One region of the Mesorhizobium kowhaii genome, then DNA from elsewhere that is predicted to be linked to it. Evidence: riboswitches for the same ligand, from Rfam matches in the RefSeq annotation. Region 1 holds a riboswitch; the other holds the start of a gene.
The links. A riboswitch is a leader RNA that binds a small molecule or an ion and turns the genes downstream of it on or off. The one in region 1 is predicted to bind cobalamin.
Positions count from the first base shown of each region.

Region 1 (7,434 bases):
CTCATCGCCGGGAACGATATCGAAGCGGCCCGTCTTCCATTCTTCCTTGGCTTGTTCGATGCGCTCCTTGGAGGACGAGACGAAATTCCACCAGATGTAACGCTTCGAGCCGAGCGAGGCGCCACCGAACAGCATGAAATGGGCGCCGGTATCCGACGACACGACGATCTCATCGCCGGGCCGGAACACCAGCAGCCGTTCCGCCGGAAAAACATCGCCCGAAATCGAGGCCTCGCCTTCGAGCGTGTAGATAGCGCGCTCCTCGGCGTCGGCCGGGATTTTCACGCTGGCGCCCGGCGCCAGCCTGAGGTCGGCATAGAGCGTGTCGGAGGCCGTTGCGACTGGAGAGCGCAGCCCCTGGAAGTTGCCGATGACGATGCGCCCGCTGACGCCTTCGGCATCGATCTCGGGAAGCCGAAGTGCTGCGGTGTTCTCGAACACCGGGGCGACTTCTTCCCCACCATCCGGCAGTGCCAGCCATGTCTGCAGGCCGGAGACCGACATCGGCGCGCCGCGCAATTCTTCGGGCGTGCGCTCGGAGTGCACGATGCCGCGGCCGGCTGTCATCAAATTCACGTCGCCGGGCTGGATGACCATTTCGGTACCGAGGGAATCGCGATGCCGGATCTTGCCGTCGAACAGGTAGGTCACCGTCGACAGACCAATATGCGGATGCGGACGGACATCGAGTGCCTGGCCGGCCCGCAGGATCGCCGGGCCCATGCGGTCGAAGAAGATGAAAGGCCCGACCAGCCGCCTTTTGGCGGTCGGCAGAGCGCGGCGCACCTGAAAACCGCCAATGTCCTTGGCGTTAGGAATGACCATCAGTTCGATCTGGTCGCTGGCAAAGGCATCGCCGACTTCAGGGTCTTTCCCAGGGAAGAAACTCATGGACTCTCCTTGTCAGTGGCCGTGCCTGCTTGCCGCATCAGGCGAAACGGACCGCCGCCTTCGCCCGCGCCTTGGCCGCCACCTCTTCGCGATTGCGAGGATGCTGATGGGTTTCGAGGGAGCCGAGAAGCTCGCGCGCCGACACCGCAATGGCTTCGACCGCATGGTCGAAGGCGTGCTGGTTCTGCTTCGAAGGTCGCGTCGTTCCGCTCAATTTGCGGACAAACTGAAGTGCTGCGTCGCGCACCTCGTCATGGGTTGCCGGCGGATCAAAATTGAACAGGGTCTTGATGTTTCTGCACATCGTTTCCGAACCTCCTCTTGTCCTGAAGCCGTTTCAATCGAGACGGCTTCTATCCTCGATCATGATCATGTCCAAAAACCGGTGAGGCAAGACCATCGTTCGGCAGCATGCCTCAGTCGGCGTCGAGCGGCTCCGTTCCAACCGGCTTGCCGTCGCGCGACAGCCTGATCTTCTCGACCTTGTCCTCGGCGGCCTTCAGCAGCCGGTCGCAATGTGCCTTCAGCGCCTCGCCGCGCTCATAGATCCTGATCGACTGGTCGAGCGGCACGTCGCCACGCTCCAGATCATCGACGATCTTTTCCAGCGCGTCGAGTGCCTGTTCGAAGCTCATCGCCTTGATATCTTCGTTGGTCTCACCAGCCATCATTCATCCTTTCATCAGTCGCCCGACATGGGCGGCGACCGAAAATGCCAGTCCCTGCAGATCGTAGCCACCCTCGAGCAGGCTGACGAGCCGGTTGCCGCTGTGGCGCGTGGCGCGCTGCATCAGCTGGCCGGTCGCCCAGTCGAAATCATCCTCGGTCAGGTTGATCTCGGCCAGCGGATCGCGATGGTGCGCATCGAAGCCGGCCGAAATGATGATGAGGTCGGGCGCGAAATTGTCGAGTGCCGGCAGGACACGCGACAGGAAGGCATCGCGGAAAACCTCGCTGCCGGTCTGCGGCGCCAACGGCGCGTTGACGATATTGCCGGCGCCGGTTTCGCTCTTTGCCCCGGTGCCGGGATAGAGCGGCATCTGGTGGGTCGAGCAATAGAGCACCGATGGATCGTCCCAGAAAATATCCTGCGTGCCGTTGCCGTGATGCACATCCCAGTCGACGACCGCAACGCGCTCGACGCCATGTTTCCTCTGCGCATAGCGCGCGGCGATCGCCGCCGTGTTGAAGAGGCAGAAACCCATGGCCGTGGTTTTTTCGGCATGGTGGCCGGGCGGCCGGGCGGCGACGAAGACATTGTCGGCGCGGCCAGTGAAAACGTCATCCACGGCTGCATTGGCGGCGCCGATCGCGGTTATCGCCGCTTGCCAGCTCTTCGGGCTGGCGGTGGTGTCGGCGTCGATGCGGGCGATGCCCTCGTCGGGAATGGCGGCGCGGACACGGGCGACGAAATCGGCGGGATGCGCGTAGAGGATCGTGGCCTCATCGCCCTCGGTCGCCTGGACGCGATCGAGCGCGGTAAAAGCTTCATCGTCGAGCACCCGCTCGATGGCGCGCAAGCGATCCGGCCGCTCAGGGTGACCCGGCGGCGTGATGTGCTCAAGGAAGATTGGATGGGTGTAGAGACGAGTGGTCATCTTCCCTATCTAGTGCCCCGACGTCGCGATGGCCATGCGTTGTGGCCTGATGGTTGGGGAAAATCACACATGCGTCCATTGGTGTCGCTGCAGGCATTGGCGTCCTCGGCGCTTCGGCGTAAGGTCGCTGCCACTGCCTGGTGCCCGCCGCAAGCGGGAGAATCGGGAACACGGTTGAACTCCGTGGCGTGCCCAACGCTGTGAGGGGGACCGCGCCGGTAAATGCCACTGTCGATGACGGGAAGGCACCGGACGCGGGTTGATCCCGAGCCAGAAGACCGGCCTGGCAGACATCGTCATCCGCATGGTCAGGCGGATGGCATCTACTGCAATCGCAAGGGGACACGCGATGCCGGAACACATGACCGCTGCTGTTGGCGACGGATTTGACCAGAGCGCGCGCGACGCGGTCTATCGCGCCATGTTCACGCGGCGCGATGTCCGCAGCCATTTCCTGCCAAACGCGCTCGACGTTGAGGTGCTGGCGCGGCTGCTGCTTGCCGCTCACCATGCGCCGTCGGTCGGCTTCATGCAGCCTTGGAATTTCATCGTCATTCGCGATGCCGAGCGACGGGAAAAAGTGCGCGACCTGTTCCTGGCGGCACGTGAGCAGGAATTGCCGGCCATCGCGGAAGACCGGCAGGCGCTCTACCGCAAGCTCAAGCTGGAAGGCATCTGCGAAAGCGCGCTCAACATCTGCATCACGTGCGACCGCCAGCGCTCGAAGGGTTCGCCGCTGGGGCGCTGGCACAATCCGGAGATGGACCTCTACAGCACGGTCTGCGCGGTGCAGAATTTCTGGCTGGCGGCGCGCGCCGAAGGCGTCGGTGTCGGCTGGGTCAGCATCATCGAGGCGCAGGCATTGAAAAGCCTGCTGTCAATTCCCGAGCATGTGACGCCGGTCGCCTATCTCTGCGTCGGCCATGTTTCCGAGTTCGCGCCAAAGCCAGACCTCGAAGCGCATGGCTGGGGCCGCCGCTTGCCGCTGCCGGAGCTGATCATGAGCGAGACCTTTTCCGGGCAAGGTGAAGCGCTGCTCAAATCGACCGTGCAGCGCCTCAATGCCGTTGACGTCGCATCGGCGACCACCGCTGATCAGCGGGTCGCGCCGGCCGTGCCCCAGCGCGAGCCGCCGAAGGAGGCCAGCGCCTTGTCTTTGAGTTCCCTGAACTTCGACGACGCTTCGGCCAGCCGGGCGTCCCAGGCGGGATCTGGCACCTGGCCTTCGACAGTCCTGAAATAGACCTGCATCAGGCAGGCGATGGCGAAGGGTTCGATGAACGCTGCCTTGAAGGCCCAGGCGAAGACGATGGCGAGCACGAAGGCCCAACCGGCAAGTTGCCCGGGCATGAGGAAAAGAATGGCGCCGGCCGGAGCCAGCATCAACAGGAAGATGACGAACGACACGCCCCACATGATGACCGCCAGCCAGACGGCGTTCTTGACCATGATCTCGGCGTTCTGGGCGTAGAGCACGACGCCTTGCCGCGCCGTCTCGAACGGCGAGGCTGAATTGATGCGGATGTTGTAGCCGAGGATGATTTCGTCGACATAGGTCAGCGACAGGCGGATCACCGTGTTGATGAAGGAGACCAGGCCGCCCAAGCCCGGAATCGGCAGGAAGGCGGCGATGCCGCCGATCAGCCCGGTAATGGCGCGGATGGCGCCCTTGACCAGCTGGTCGACGACAAAAAGCATGTTGGCCTCGGCAAAACGCTGGGTCACGATGTCCTTGGCGTAGGCAATCTGGTTCTGGCCGGCGGGAATGTCACGGCCGTCGATCAGATGGACCATGACCGCGATATGGCCGGCCTTGACGACATACAGGATGTATTCGCGGATCCAGTAGACGGCGATCGAGACGACGCCAAAGCCAACCACGCCGCCCCACAAGGCAAAGGACAGCGGTCCGTCGGGATCGGTGGAGATATGGCCGACGCCGTAGCCAACGGAGGCGCCGGTGCCGGTCGCCATGATGTAGGCCAGCGTGATGCCGAAATAGACGATCATGCGAAAGACAATGAAGGGCCAGGTCCGCATCATGATGGACACCGACCTGCCAATATCGAAATCCCACATGCCCCGAATCTCCCGCTCAGAGATGGCGCAGGAGGATGCGCTCAAACCGGTTATTGTCAATCGCGGGCAGTAGCGGGCCAGGCCGCCAATGGGGATTCTAGTTCGGCTGCGGACCCGGCTTTTTGAGCAGACCCTCAAGCAGTTGCTTGAACGCCGTCACCACCTTCTTCGACGTCGCTTCGGGGTCGTTCGAATTGGCGATCCGCTGTGCCGCCTGACTGCTCGCTCCGTTGATCAGCCGCGAGGCGGTCTCGGGGTCGAGGCTGGAGACGATAACCCCCTCCTCCTGCAGCGTCGTCAGGTGGCCGGTCATTGAAGCGATGCACGCATTGGCGTTCGGCCATTGTGCCGGATCTCCCAGCACGGCCGGGCCATCCCGGAACATGATGCGCTGGATTTCCGGCTCCAGCGCCATCTCGATATAGGTCGTGCATTCGTCGACGAAATGCTGCCAGCGGGTCGGCGCTCTCGACGCCACTTCGTTCACGCGCGCCGCCATCTCGCCGTCGATTTCGGCGATGACCGCCTGCAGTAATCCCTTCTTGTCGCCGAAGTGATGATAGAGTGCGCCGCGCGTCAGCCCGGCCGAGGCAGTGAAATCATCCATCGAGGCCTGGGCATAGCCGATCGTACCGAAGGCATGGCGGGCCGCCGCGATCAGCTTGGCGCGGGTCTCGGCGATCATTTCCTTGCGAGGTTTGTGCATGGCTTCTGGACCCATTAACATACGCACCGTATGCCAATTGACATACGTGGCGTATGATCTATCTAACAATCATACGCTTCGTATGTAATTGTCGAATCTTCCTTTGTCGAGGAACCGGACCATGCAAAATCCCTATTCGGAAATCTTTCGCGCCCCCGGCGCCAAGGGCTTTGCAAGCGCAGGCTTCATGGCTCGACTGCCGATTGCGATGGCGCCAATCGGCATCGTGGCGATGCTGTCGCAGACGCGCGGCGAGTACTGGCTGGCCGGCGCCGTTTCCGCGACATTCGCGCTGGCCAACGCTTTCGCGGCGCCGCAGATATCAAGGCTGGTGGACCGCGTTGGCCAGACGCGGATCGTGGTGCCGACCACGATCATCTCCGTGCTCGCCTTCGCAGTCCTGATTGTGGCGGCCAATCAGGACTGGCCGGCATGGACGTTGTTCGTGTCGGCGCTGCTCGCCGCGGCGATGCCCAGCATCCCGGCAATGGTGCGCGCGCGCTGGACCGAGATTTTCCGCGGGCGGCCCGAAATGAACACCGCATTCGCCTTCGAGTCGGCGGCGGACGAGCTGGTCTACGTTGCCGGGGCATCGCTGTCGGTGGGCCTGAGTGCCGCCCTGTTCCCGGAAGCGGGAATGCTGGCGAGCACGCTGTTCCTTGCCGTCGGCTCGACGGCGTTCATCCTGCAGCGTTCGACCGAGCCGCAAGTGCGGCCGGCGGAACAGGGTTCGCGCGGCTCGGCAATCCGCCTGCGGCCGGTGCAGATCATCACCTTCGCCCTGATCTTCATCGGCGCAACCTTCGCGACGACGGAAGTGAGCACCGTGGCGATCACCAAGGAGCTTGGCCAGCCGGCCGCCGCAAGCCTGGTCATCGGTGTCTACGCGCTGGGGTCGTTCGTGCTCGGCATCATCGTCGGGGCGCTCAACCTGAAAATGGCCCTGCAGCGTCAACTTGCTATCGCCGTCGCCGTCATCGCGCTCACAGCGCTGCCGTTGCTCGCCGCCGACACGGTGCCGCTTCTGGCGCTGGCCGTCTTCGTCAGCGGCGTGGCGATCTCACCGACCTTCATCACGGCATTCGGCTTGATCGAGCGGCACGTGCCGGAAGCGATGCTGACTGAGGGCATCACCTGGGTGACCACCGGGATCGGCATCGGCATGGCGCTGGGCTCGTTCGCGGCCGGCTCGGTGGTGGATGCATTCGGCGCCCAGAACGGGTTCTGGGTGTCGGTGGCTTCAGGTACAATCGCACTGGCCACCGTACTGCTTGGCCAGCGCAGCCTTGCCACGCCTAAATGCGACCTGGACGGATGCGAAGCAGGCGTCGTTCCTGCAGAATGATCCCCGAAGCGCCCGGTTTCGAACGGACCGGGCGCTATCCCGGTGGTTGCCCTTCAGAGAATCTCGGTCTTGGCGATGTGGATGCCAAAGCCCTCGAGACCGACATAGTGGCGTTCGCGTGAAGCGATCAGATTGATCGAGGAAATGCCGAGATCCTTGAGGATCTGCGCGCCGAGACCAATCTCGCGCCATTCGTTCTCACGGCGGCGCGCCTCTTCGTGATCCTCGCGGTCGCCGCTGGCCGGCCGCTTGCGCTCCTGATGGGCGACGCCGACGGAGCCCTCGCGCAGATAGACGATGACACCACGCCTGCGCTCGCCCATCGCCTTCATGATGCCGTCCAGCCGATGGCTGGTGCCGAACACGTCGGTCACCACATCCTCGGAATGCAGGCGCACCGGCACCTCCTCGCCGTCGCGGATGTCGCCGAAGACAATGGCGACGTGATGCATCGAGTCCCAGGGCAACGTGTAGGTGAAGACCTGCGCCTTGCCGCCGAGCGTGTCGATTTCGGAGCAAGCCACGCGTTCGACCAGCGTTTCCTTGCGTTGCCGGTAGGCGATGAGGTCGGCGACCGAAACCTGTTTGAGGCCATGCTCTTCGGCAAAGGCCGAAACCTGCGGGCCGCGCTTGACGGTGCCGTCGTCGTTGACCAGTTCCGAGATGACGCCGACTGGCGCCAGGCCGGCGAGCTTGCACAGATCGACCGCAGCTTCGGTATGGCCCGAGCGCATCAGCACGCCGCCCTCGCGCGCGATCAGCGGAAAGATATGGCCGGGGCGGACGAAATCCGAGCCGCCGACATTGCCGTTGGC
Region 1 is NZ_JBHLYT010000053.1:154,756-162,189, forward strand. Features, by position in the region: gene ACFFNA_RS28165 (pirin family protein) at 1-891, opposite strand, end outside; gene ACFFNA_RS28170 (DUF2277 domain-containing protein) at 929-1,195, opposite strand; gene ACFFNA_RS28175 (exodeoxyribonuclease VII small subunit) at 1,308-1,559, opposite strand; gene ACFFNA_RS28180 (histone deacetylase family protein) at 1,563-2,489, opposite strand; cobalamin riboswitch at 2,611-2,790, shown strand; partial or broken gene bluB (5,6-dimethylbenzimidazole synthase) at 2,851-3,468, shown strand; gene ACFFNA_RS28190 (hypothetical protein) at 3,585-4,568, opposite strand; gene ACFFNA_RS28195 (TetR/AcrR family transcriptional regulator) at 4,666-5,274, opposite strand; gene ACFFNA_RS28200 (MFS transporter) at 5,396-6,619, shown strand; gene ribB (3,4-dihydroxy-2-butanone-4-phosphate synthase) at 6,673-7,434, opposite strand, start outside.

Region 2 (7,434 bases), on a different contig from region 1:
TGCATCGCGGCCCGTGGTTTGCGTCAGCCGGCGAGTATACGCTCGATCGCCGGGCGGTTCAGCCCCTTCAGGCCGATGACGACGAGGCGCGAGCGGCGGTCATCCCCGGCCGTCCAGGCGCGGTCATAGTAATGATTGACGCGCGGTCCGACGGCCTGCAGCAAGAGCCGCATCGGCTTGCCGCCGACCTCGACGAAACCTTTCACGCGCAGCACGTTTTCTTCCTCGGCGGCGGTGGCGACGCGCTTTGCCAGCTCATCCGGATTGGCGATCGAGGCAATGTCGATGACGAAGCTGTCGAAGTCGTCATGCTCGTGGTCGAGCTCGTCGTCGTGATGGGTCTTGCGGTTTTCGATGTCGTCCTCGACGGCAAGGCCAAGGCCGAGCAGCACCGACGGATCGACCTTGCCCTGTGACGTTGGCACGATCTTCACGGCGCGAGCGATGTGCTCGTTGATGATGGCGTTGGCACGGGCCGAGCCGGCAGCGTCCATCAGGTCGCTCTTCGACAGGATGATCAGGTCGGCGCAGGCGATCTGGTCCTCGAACACCTCCTCGACCGGGTCGTCGTGATCGAGCGTCGTGTCCTGGGCGCGCTGTGCCTGAAGTGCGTTCATGTCGTTGGCGACACGGCCTTCGGCCAGCGCGGGACCGTCTACCACGGCGATGACGCCATCGACCGTCACGCGGCTCTTCACCGTCGGCCACTGGAAAGCCTGGACCAGTGGCTTGGGCAGCGCGAGGCCGGAGGTCTCGATCAGGATGTGGTCGACCTTCGGCGTCAGCGACAGGATCTGGTCGAGCGCCGGCACGAAATCATCGGCAACGGTGCAGCAGATGCAGCCATTGGCCAGTTCGACGATGTTTTCCTCTGGGCACGTGTCGATGCCGCAGCCCTTCAGGATCTCGCCGTCGATGCCGATGTCGCCGAATTCGTTGACGATGATGGCGATCCGCTTGCCGCCGGCGTTTTCCAGCAGATGGCGGATCAGCGTCGTCTTGCCGGCGCCGAGGAAGCCGGTGACGACGGTGCAGGGGACGCGGGAGACGGAAGCGGTCATGATCAGTCCTTCAGCAGGTCAAGAGGAGGGATGCGGGCCACGAGGCCGCGCTTGAGGCTATCGGGACGGCCGCGCCACGGAATGAGGCCGTCCATCGAAGTGGCGAAGAGTTTTGCGCCAGTGACGAGGTCGGCGCCGCTGGTTGCGGTCAGATCGCCGAAAACGTAGCTCCAGCAGCCATCGCGCAGGATGGCGGCGCTGAGCCGGCGCTTGCAATTGCCGAGGCATTCGACGCTGCGGACATGGATGTCTTCGCCAGAGGCGGCGCGGCGCGTGTCGTCCGCCAGCAGTTCGCCGGCGCGGGGATGGGCATCGGAACCGGTTTCATCGCGGCAGGAGGCACAGACGATGATGGTCACGCCGGCAGGGGCATCGCTCTCGCCGGACGAATTGTCCGCTGTGCCAGCCGAAAAACTGCTGTCGTGGTCCAAGAATCGGGCTCCTTGCCCGGAAACCCGCCGGGCGATCGGAATCTATAGTCGCAGACGGCAGGTCTCCTGGCTCGCGGGTCATCGCCTTGGTGCCGCCTTCCCGGGACCATCCCAGTGGCTTTCGGCCTTGGCTCTTCGCTTACAGTTGCGGGGACAGCCGCGGATTTGAAATCGGAATTTCGCACCGCATTCCCTCTTGGCTCCTCTCGTTGAAGAGAAGAGACCGTCTGGACCGGATTTAGGCTTTTGCAGGCAGCGGTGTCAACGTGGGCTTACGATACGGTCAGGTCGGCCAGCGCCGGACCCAAATCACCGGCCGATGTCACTTCTGTACGTTCAAGGCCAAGCCAGCCCTGCATCTGCTTCAGTTCCTCGAAGAGTTCTGCAGCGGTTTCAGGCGGCGCGCCGGGCTCGGCATAGGCGGCATGGACACGCAGCATCCCGGCTGGCCGGTCGGCCTTGAGGTCGACGCGCGCCACGATCCTGTCACCGAGCAGGAACGGCAGAACGTAGTAGCCATATTGTCGCTTATCGGCCGGCGTGTAGATCTCGATGCGGTAGTGGAAATCGAACAGTCGCTCCGTGCGCGATCGTTCGAAGACGACCGGATCGAACGGCGCCAGCAGGGCGCGGGCCTCGATTTTTCGTGGCAGGCGCGCGTCCTTGTGAAGATAAGCCGGCTTGTCCCAGCCTTCGACGCGCACCGGCAGCAGCTCGCCGAGCTCGACCAGTTCTTCCAGCCGGCCCTTCATGTCGGCGGGGGACAGGCGAAAGTAGTCACGCAGGTCGCCGGCCGTGGCGATACCGTGGGCGCGGGCGGAAATGCGCAGCAACTCGCGGTGCGCGTCCTCGGCGGCGGGCACCGGCAGATCGAGGATCGCCTGCGGCAGCACGCGCTCCGGCAGATCGTAGAACCGCTCGAAACCGCGACGATGAGCGGTGGTGATGCGCCCGGCCCAGAACAGCCATTCGAAGGCATGCTTGGCATGGCTCCAGCCCCACCAGCCGCCCGAACCTTTCTGGCCTTCGAGCGCTGAAGCGGCGATCGGACCGCGATCGACGACCTCGCGGTAGATCTCTTCGATATAGGCGGCGTGCTCGCGGCCCCATTTGGCGAGGCCCAGATACATTTCATCGCCGCGCTCGGCCCGCTGCATGCGCCAGCGCATCAGCGGGTATGTCTCGACCGGCAGGAAGGAGGCCTCGTGCGCCCAGTATTCGAACACCGTGCGCTTGCGCGTGACGGCGGCGTTGTCGAGCAACGTGAGCGGGTAGGGGCCAAGGCGCGAATAGAGCGGCATATAATGAGCGCGCACCACAGCACTGACAGAATCGATCTGCAACAGGCCGGTGCGGGAGAGAACGCGGGCAAAATGGCGGCGGTCGGGCGTAGCGGTGGGGCGGGGATCGAGAAACCCCTGGGCAGCGAGCGCGGTGCGCCGTGCCATGGCAAGCGAGATCTTTTCCTTCATGCGGGTGTCATTCTGAGGGTGATTTGGCGTGGCCCTGATGGGTGATTCCGGCCCATGCTAGCAGGGTTTTGGCGGCAACCATGTCAGGAGACAAAAGTGGAGTAAAAATAGAAGGAAATCAAACAGGAGCGGATCGGACCAGTTTCCTCGGATATGCCGTCCAGCACCGTGTTTTGAACAAGGTTTGACTTGCTTCGCTGGAAGTGCTGCGCTAACCCTCGCCGCGTTGCAGCATAGGCCCTTAAAACGGTTCAGCGGTTAAACTGTCACGCTTCCGCATTAAGGTCCGGTGCTGTAATCAACGTGGATTGGCGCCAACGGAAAGCCGAGCATGAACGCACTTCTAGGTTCATACCTGCCCATCGTCCTGTTCATCGGCGTGGCCCTGGTCGTCGGCCTGGCGCTGCTGGCCGCCCCCTTCCTGGTCGCCTACCGCAATCCCGATCCCGAAAAGCTTTCCGCCTACGAGTGCGGTTTCAACTCGTTCGACGACGCCCGCATGAAATTCGACATCCGCTTCTACCTGGTGTCGATCCTGTTCATCATCTTCGATCTGGAAGTGGCTTTCCTGTTTCCGTGGGCGGTGTCGTTCTCGAAGATCGGCATGCTCGGTTTCTGGTCGATGATGGTCTTTTTGGCGGTGCTGACCATCGGCTTTGCCTATGAATGGAAAAAAGGAGCGCTGGAATGGGATTGAACGACAGTTCCGGAACGCTCGTCGCGCCGAAGCCCAAGGGCCTGATCGATCCCAACACCGGCAGGCCGGTGGGGTCCGACGATCCTTTCTTCCTCGAGATCAACAACGAGCTGGCCGACAAGGGCTTTCTCGTCACCTCGACTGAAGCGCTGATCACCTGGGCGCGCAGCGGTTCGCTGATGTTCATGACCTTCGGCCTCGCCTGTTGCGCGGTCGAGATGATCCACACCTCGATGCCGCGCTATGACTCGGAGAGGTTCGGTGTTGCTCCTCGCGCGTCTCCGCGCCAGTCCGACATCATGATCGTCGCCGGCACCCTGACCAACAAGATGGCGCCTGCGCTGCGCAAGGTCTACGACCAGATGCCGGAGCCGCGCTACGTCATCTCGATGGGCTCCTGCGCCAATGGCGGCGGCTACTACCATTATTCCTATTCGGTGGTGCGTGGCTGCGACCGCATCGTGCCGGTCGACATCTATGTGCCCGGCTGCCCGCCGAGCGCCGAAGCGCTGCTTTATGGCATTCTTCTCTTGCAGAAGAAGATCCGCCGCACCGGCACGATCGAACGGTAAATCCATGACCGCATCCCTGAGCGAACTGTCGACCTATCTCGGCGAGAAGCTGATCGGCCGCGTGAATGACGCGGTGATCGCCTATGGCGAACTCACCGTCCATGTCGAGCCGCGCGATCTGGTCGAGATGATGACCTTCCTGCGCGACGATGCGCGCTGCCAGTTCATCTCGATCATCGACGTCTGCGGCGCCGACTATCCGTCGCGGGCCAAGCGCTTCGACGTCGTCTATCATCTGTTGTCGCCGAAGCAGAACGTGCGCATCCGCGTCAAGGTTCAGGCCGACGAAGAGACGATGGTGCCGTCGATCACCGGCGTCTATCCTGGCGCCGACTGGTTCGAGCGCGAGACCTACGATCTCTATGGCGTGCTGTTCTCGGGCCACCCGGACCTGCGGCGTCTGTTGACGGATTACGGTTTCGAAGGCCATCCGCTGCGCAAGGATTTCCCACTGACCGGCTTCGTCGAGGTGCGTTACGACGACGAGGCCAAGCGCGTCATCTACGAGCCTGTCGAGCTCAAGCAGGAATTCCGCAATTTCGATTTTCTCTCGCCATGGGAAGGGACGGATTACGTCCTGCCGGGCGATGAAAAAGCCAAGACGAATTGAGGCGCCAGAATGGCTGAGACCTCCGTCCGCAACTTCAACATCAATTTCGGCCCGCAACACCCTGCGGCGCACGGCGTTTTGCGCCTCGTGCTGGAGCTTGACGGCGAAGTCGTCGATCGCGTCGATCCGCATATCGGGCTGCTGCATCGCGGCACCGAAAAGCTGATCGAGGCCAAGACCTATCTGCAGGCGATCCCCTATTTCGACCGGCTCGACTATTGCGCCCCGATGAACCAGGAGCATGCCTTCGCGCTGGCCGCCGAGCGCCTGCTCGGCATCGACGTGCCGAAGCGTGGCCAGCTGATCCGCGTGCTCTACTGCGAAATCGGCCGCATCATGTCGCACATCCTCAATGTGACGACGCAGGCGATGGACGTCGGCGCGCTGACGCCGCCGCTGTGGGGCTTCGTCGAGCGCGAAAAGCTGATGGTGTTCTATGAGCGCGCCTCCGGCTCGCGCATGCATGCGGCCTATTTCCGCCCCGGCGGCGTCCACCAGGATCTGCCGCAGAAGCTGGTCGAGGACATCGGCAAGTGGATCGATCCGTTCCTGAAGTCGATCGATGATCTCGACGCGCTTTTGACCGGCAACCGCATCTTCAAGCAGCGCAATGTCGATATCGGCACGGTCTCGCTGGCCGATGCCTGGGCCTGGGGCTTTTCGGGCGTCATGGTGCGTGGCTCGGGAGCGCCCTGGGACCTGCGCAAGTCGCAACCCTATGAATGCTATTCGGAAATGGATTTCGACATTCCGATCGGCAAGAACGGCGACTGTTTCGATCGATACCTCGTGCGCATGGAAGAGATGCGCCAGTCGGCGAAGATCATGCGCCAGTGCGTCGACCTTTTGCTCGGCAAGGAGAGCACCGGCCCGGTGTCGAACCTCGATGGCAAGGTGGTGCCGCCGAAGCGCCAGGCAATGAAGCGCTCGATGGAAGCGCTGATCCATCACTTCAAGCTCTACACCGAAGGCTACCGCGTGCCGGCAGGCGAGGTCTATGCTGCGGTCGAAGCGCCGAAGGGCGAGTTCGGCGTCTACCTCGTCTCAGATGGCTCCAACAAGCCGTACCGCTGCAAGTTGCGCGCCCCCGGTTTCGCGCATCTGCAGGCGATGGATTTCCTCTGCCGCGGCCACATGCTGGCCGACGTCACCGCCGTTCTCGGCTCCCTCGACATCGTGTTTGGTGAGGTCGATCGCTAAATGTCAGTCCGCCGTCTCGCAGAAGCCAGTGTCCAGCCAGCATCCTTCGCCTTCAACCGGGCGAATGCGGCAGCGGCGAAGCAATGGCTCAAGAAATATCCCAAGGGCCGCGAACAGTCGGCGATCATTCCGCTTTTGATGCTGGCGCAGGAGCAGGAAGGCTGGGTGACGAAGGCGGCGATCGAGACGATTTCGGACATGCTCGGCATGCCCCGTATCAGGGGGCTGGAAGTCGCCACCTTCTACACGCAATACCAGCTGAGCCCGGTCGGTACCCGCGCCCACATCCAGGTCTGCGGCACCACGCCCTGCATGCTGCGCGGCTCGGAGGCGCTGATGGATGTGTGCCGGTCGAAGATCCATCACGACCAGTTCCACACCAATGCCAAGGGTACCTTGTCGTGGGAAGAGGTCGAGTGTCTCGGCGCTTGCGTCAACGCGCCGATGGTCATGATCTTCAAGGATACGTTCGAGGATTTGACGCCTGAGCGGCTGGCCGAAATCATCGATCTCTATGACGCCGGCAAGGGCGCCTCGGTGACGCCCGGACCGCAGGACGGCCGCACCGGCTCGGAGCCGGCCTCCGGCCTCACGACCCTGAAGAGCGAAAAGGCGATCCTCAAGTCGACCCGCGACAGGGAAGCCAGGGAAGCAGCCAGGGCCGCCAAGGCGGCGCCCGACGCGATAATCGCCACGGTCGCGCCGGTTGCCGCCCCGGCCGCGCCGTCCAATGCCAGCAAGCCGAAGACCGATGCCCCGGAAACCAGCCCGGCATTGAAGACGCCTTCAACGACCAAGGTCGCGCCGGCAGTTGAAAAGGCGGCGAGCGTTTCGGCCCCGCTGCATTCGGCCGCCAATGCCAACAAGGCAGCCCCCGAGGTCGAGCAGGTTTCCAAGCAGCGCAACGGTCCGAAGACCAAGGCCGAGCCGGCCACCGCCTTCAAGGCGCCGGAAGTCAAGGCGCCAGCGGCCAAGGCTACCAAGCCGGCCAAACCGTCGCTTGAGGACAAGAACCGTCCGGCCGGCATCGACAGGCCGGCGCTGGTCGATGACCTCAAGCTGATTTCCGGCGTCGGCCCGAAGATCGAAGACATCCTGCATTCGGTGGGCATCTTCACCTTCGCGCAGGTTGCGTCCTGGAAGAAGGCCGAGCGCGATTGGGTGGACGGTTATCTCGCTTTCCACGGCCGCATCGATCGCGACGACTGGGTCAAGCAGGCCAAGGCGCTCGCCAAGGGTGGCGTCGCTGAATACATCCGCGTCTTCGGCAAGAAACCGGTCTGAGGGACGAAAAATGCTTCAGGACAAAGACCGCATCTTCAACAACATCTACGGCCTCTTCGACAAGTCGCTGGCCGGCGCGATGGCGCGCGGCGCCTGGGACAACACGC
Region 2 is NZ_JBHLYT010000002.1:233,469-240,902, reverse strand. Features, by position in the region: gene cobN (cobaltochelatase subunit CobN) at 1-5, opposite strand, end outside; gene cobW (cobalamin biosynthesis protein CobW) at 24-1,061, opposite strand; gene ACFFNA_RS01890 (DUF1636 family protein) at 1,064-1,492, opposite strand; cobalamin riboswitch at 1,532-1,735, opposite strand; gene ACFFNA_RS01885 (winged helix-turn-helix domain-containing protein) at 1,765-2,964, opposite strand; gene ACFFNA_RS01880 (NADH-quinone oxidoreductase subunit A) at 3,296-3,661, shown strand; gene ACFFNA_RS01875 (NuoB/complex I 20 kDa subunit family protein) at 3,652-4,233, shown strand; gene ACFFNA_RS01870 (NADH-quinone oxidoreductase subunit C) at 4,238-4,843, shown strand; gene ACFFNA_RS01865 (NADH-quinone oxidoreductase subunit D) at 4,853-6,043, shown strand; gene ACFFNA_RS01860 (NADH-quinone oxidoreductase subunit E) at 6,044-7,327, shown strand; gene nuoF (NADH-quinone oxidoreductase subunit NuoF) at 7,338-7,434, shown strand, end outside.
Region 2: linked by a shared signal. The riboswitch ahead of ACFFNA_RS01890 (DUF1636 family protein) and the one ahead of bluB (5,6-dimethylbenzimidazole synthase) in region 1 are both predicted to bind cobalamin.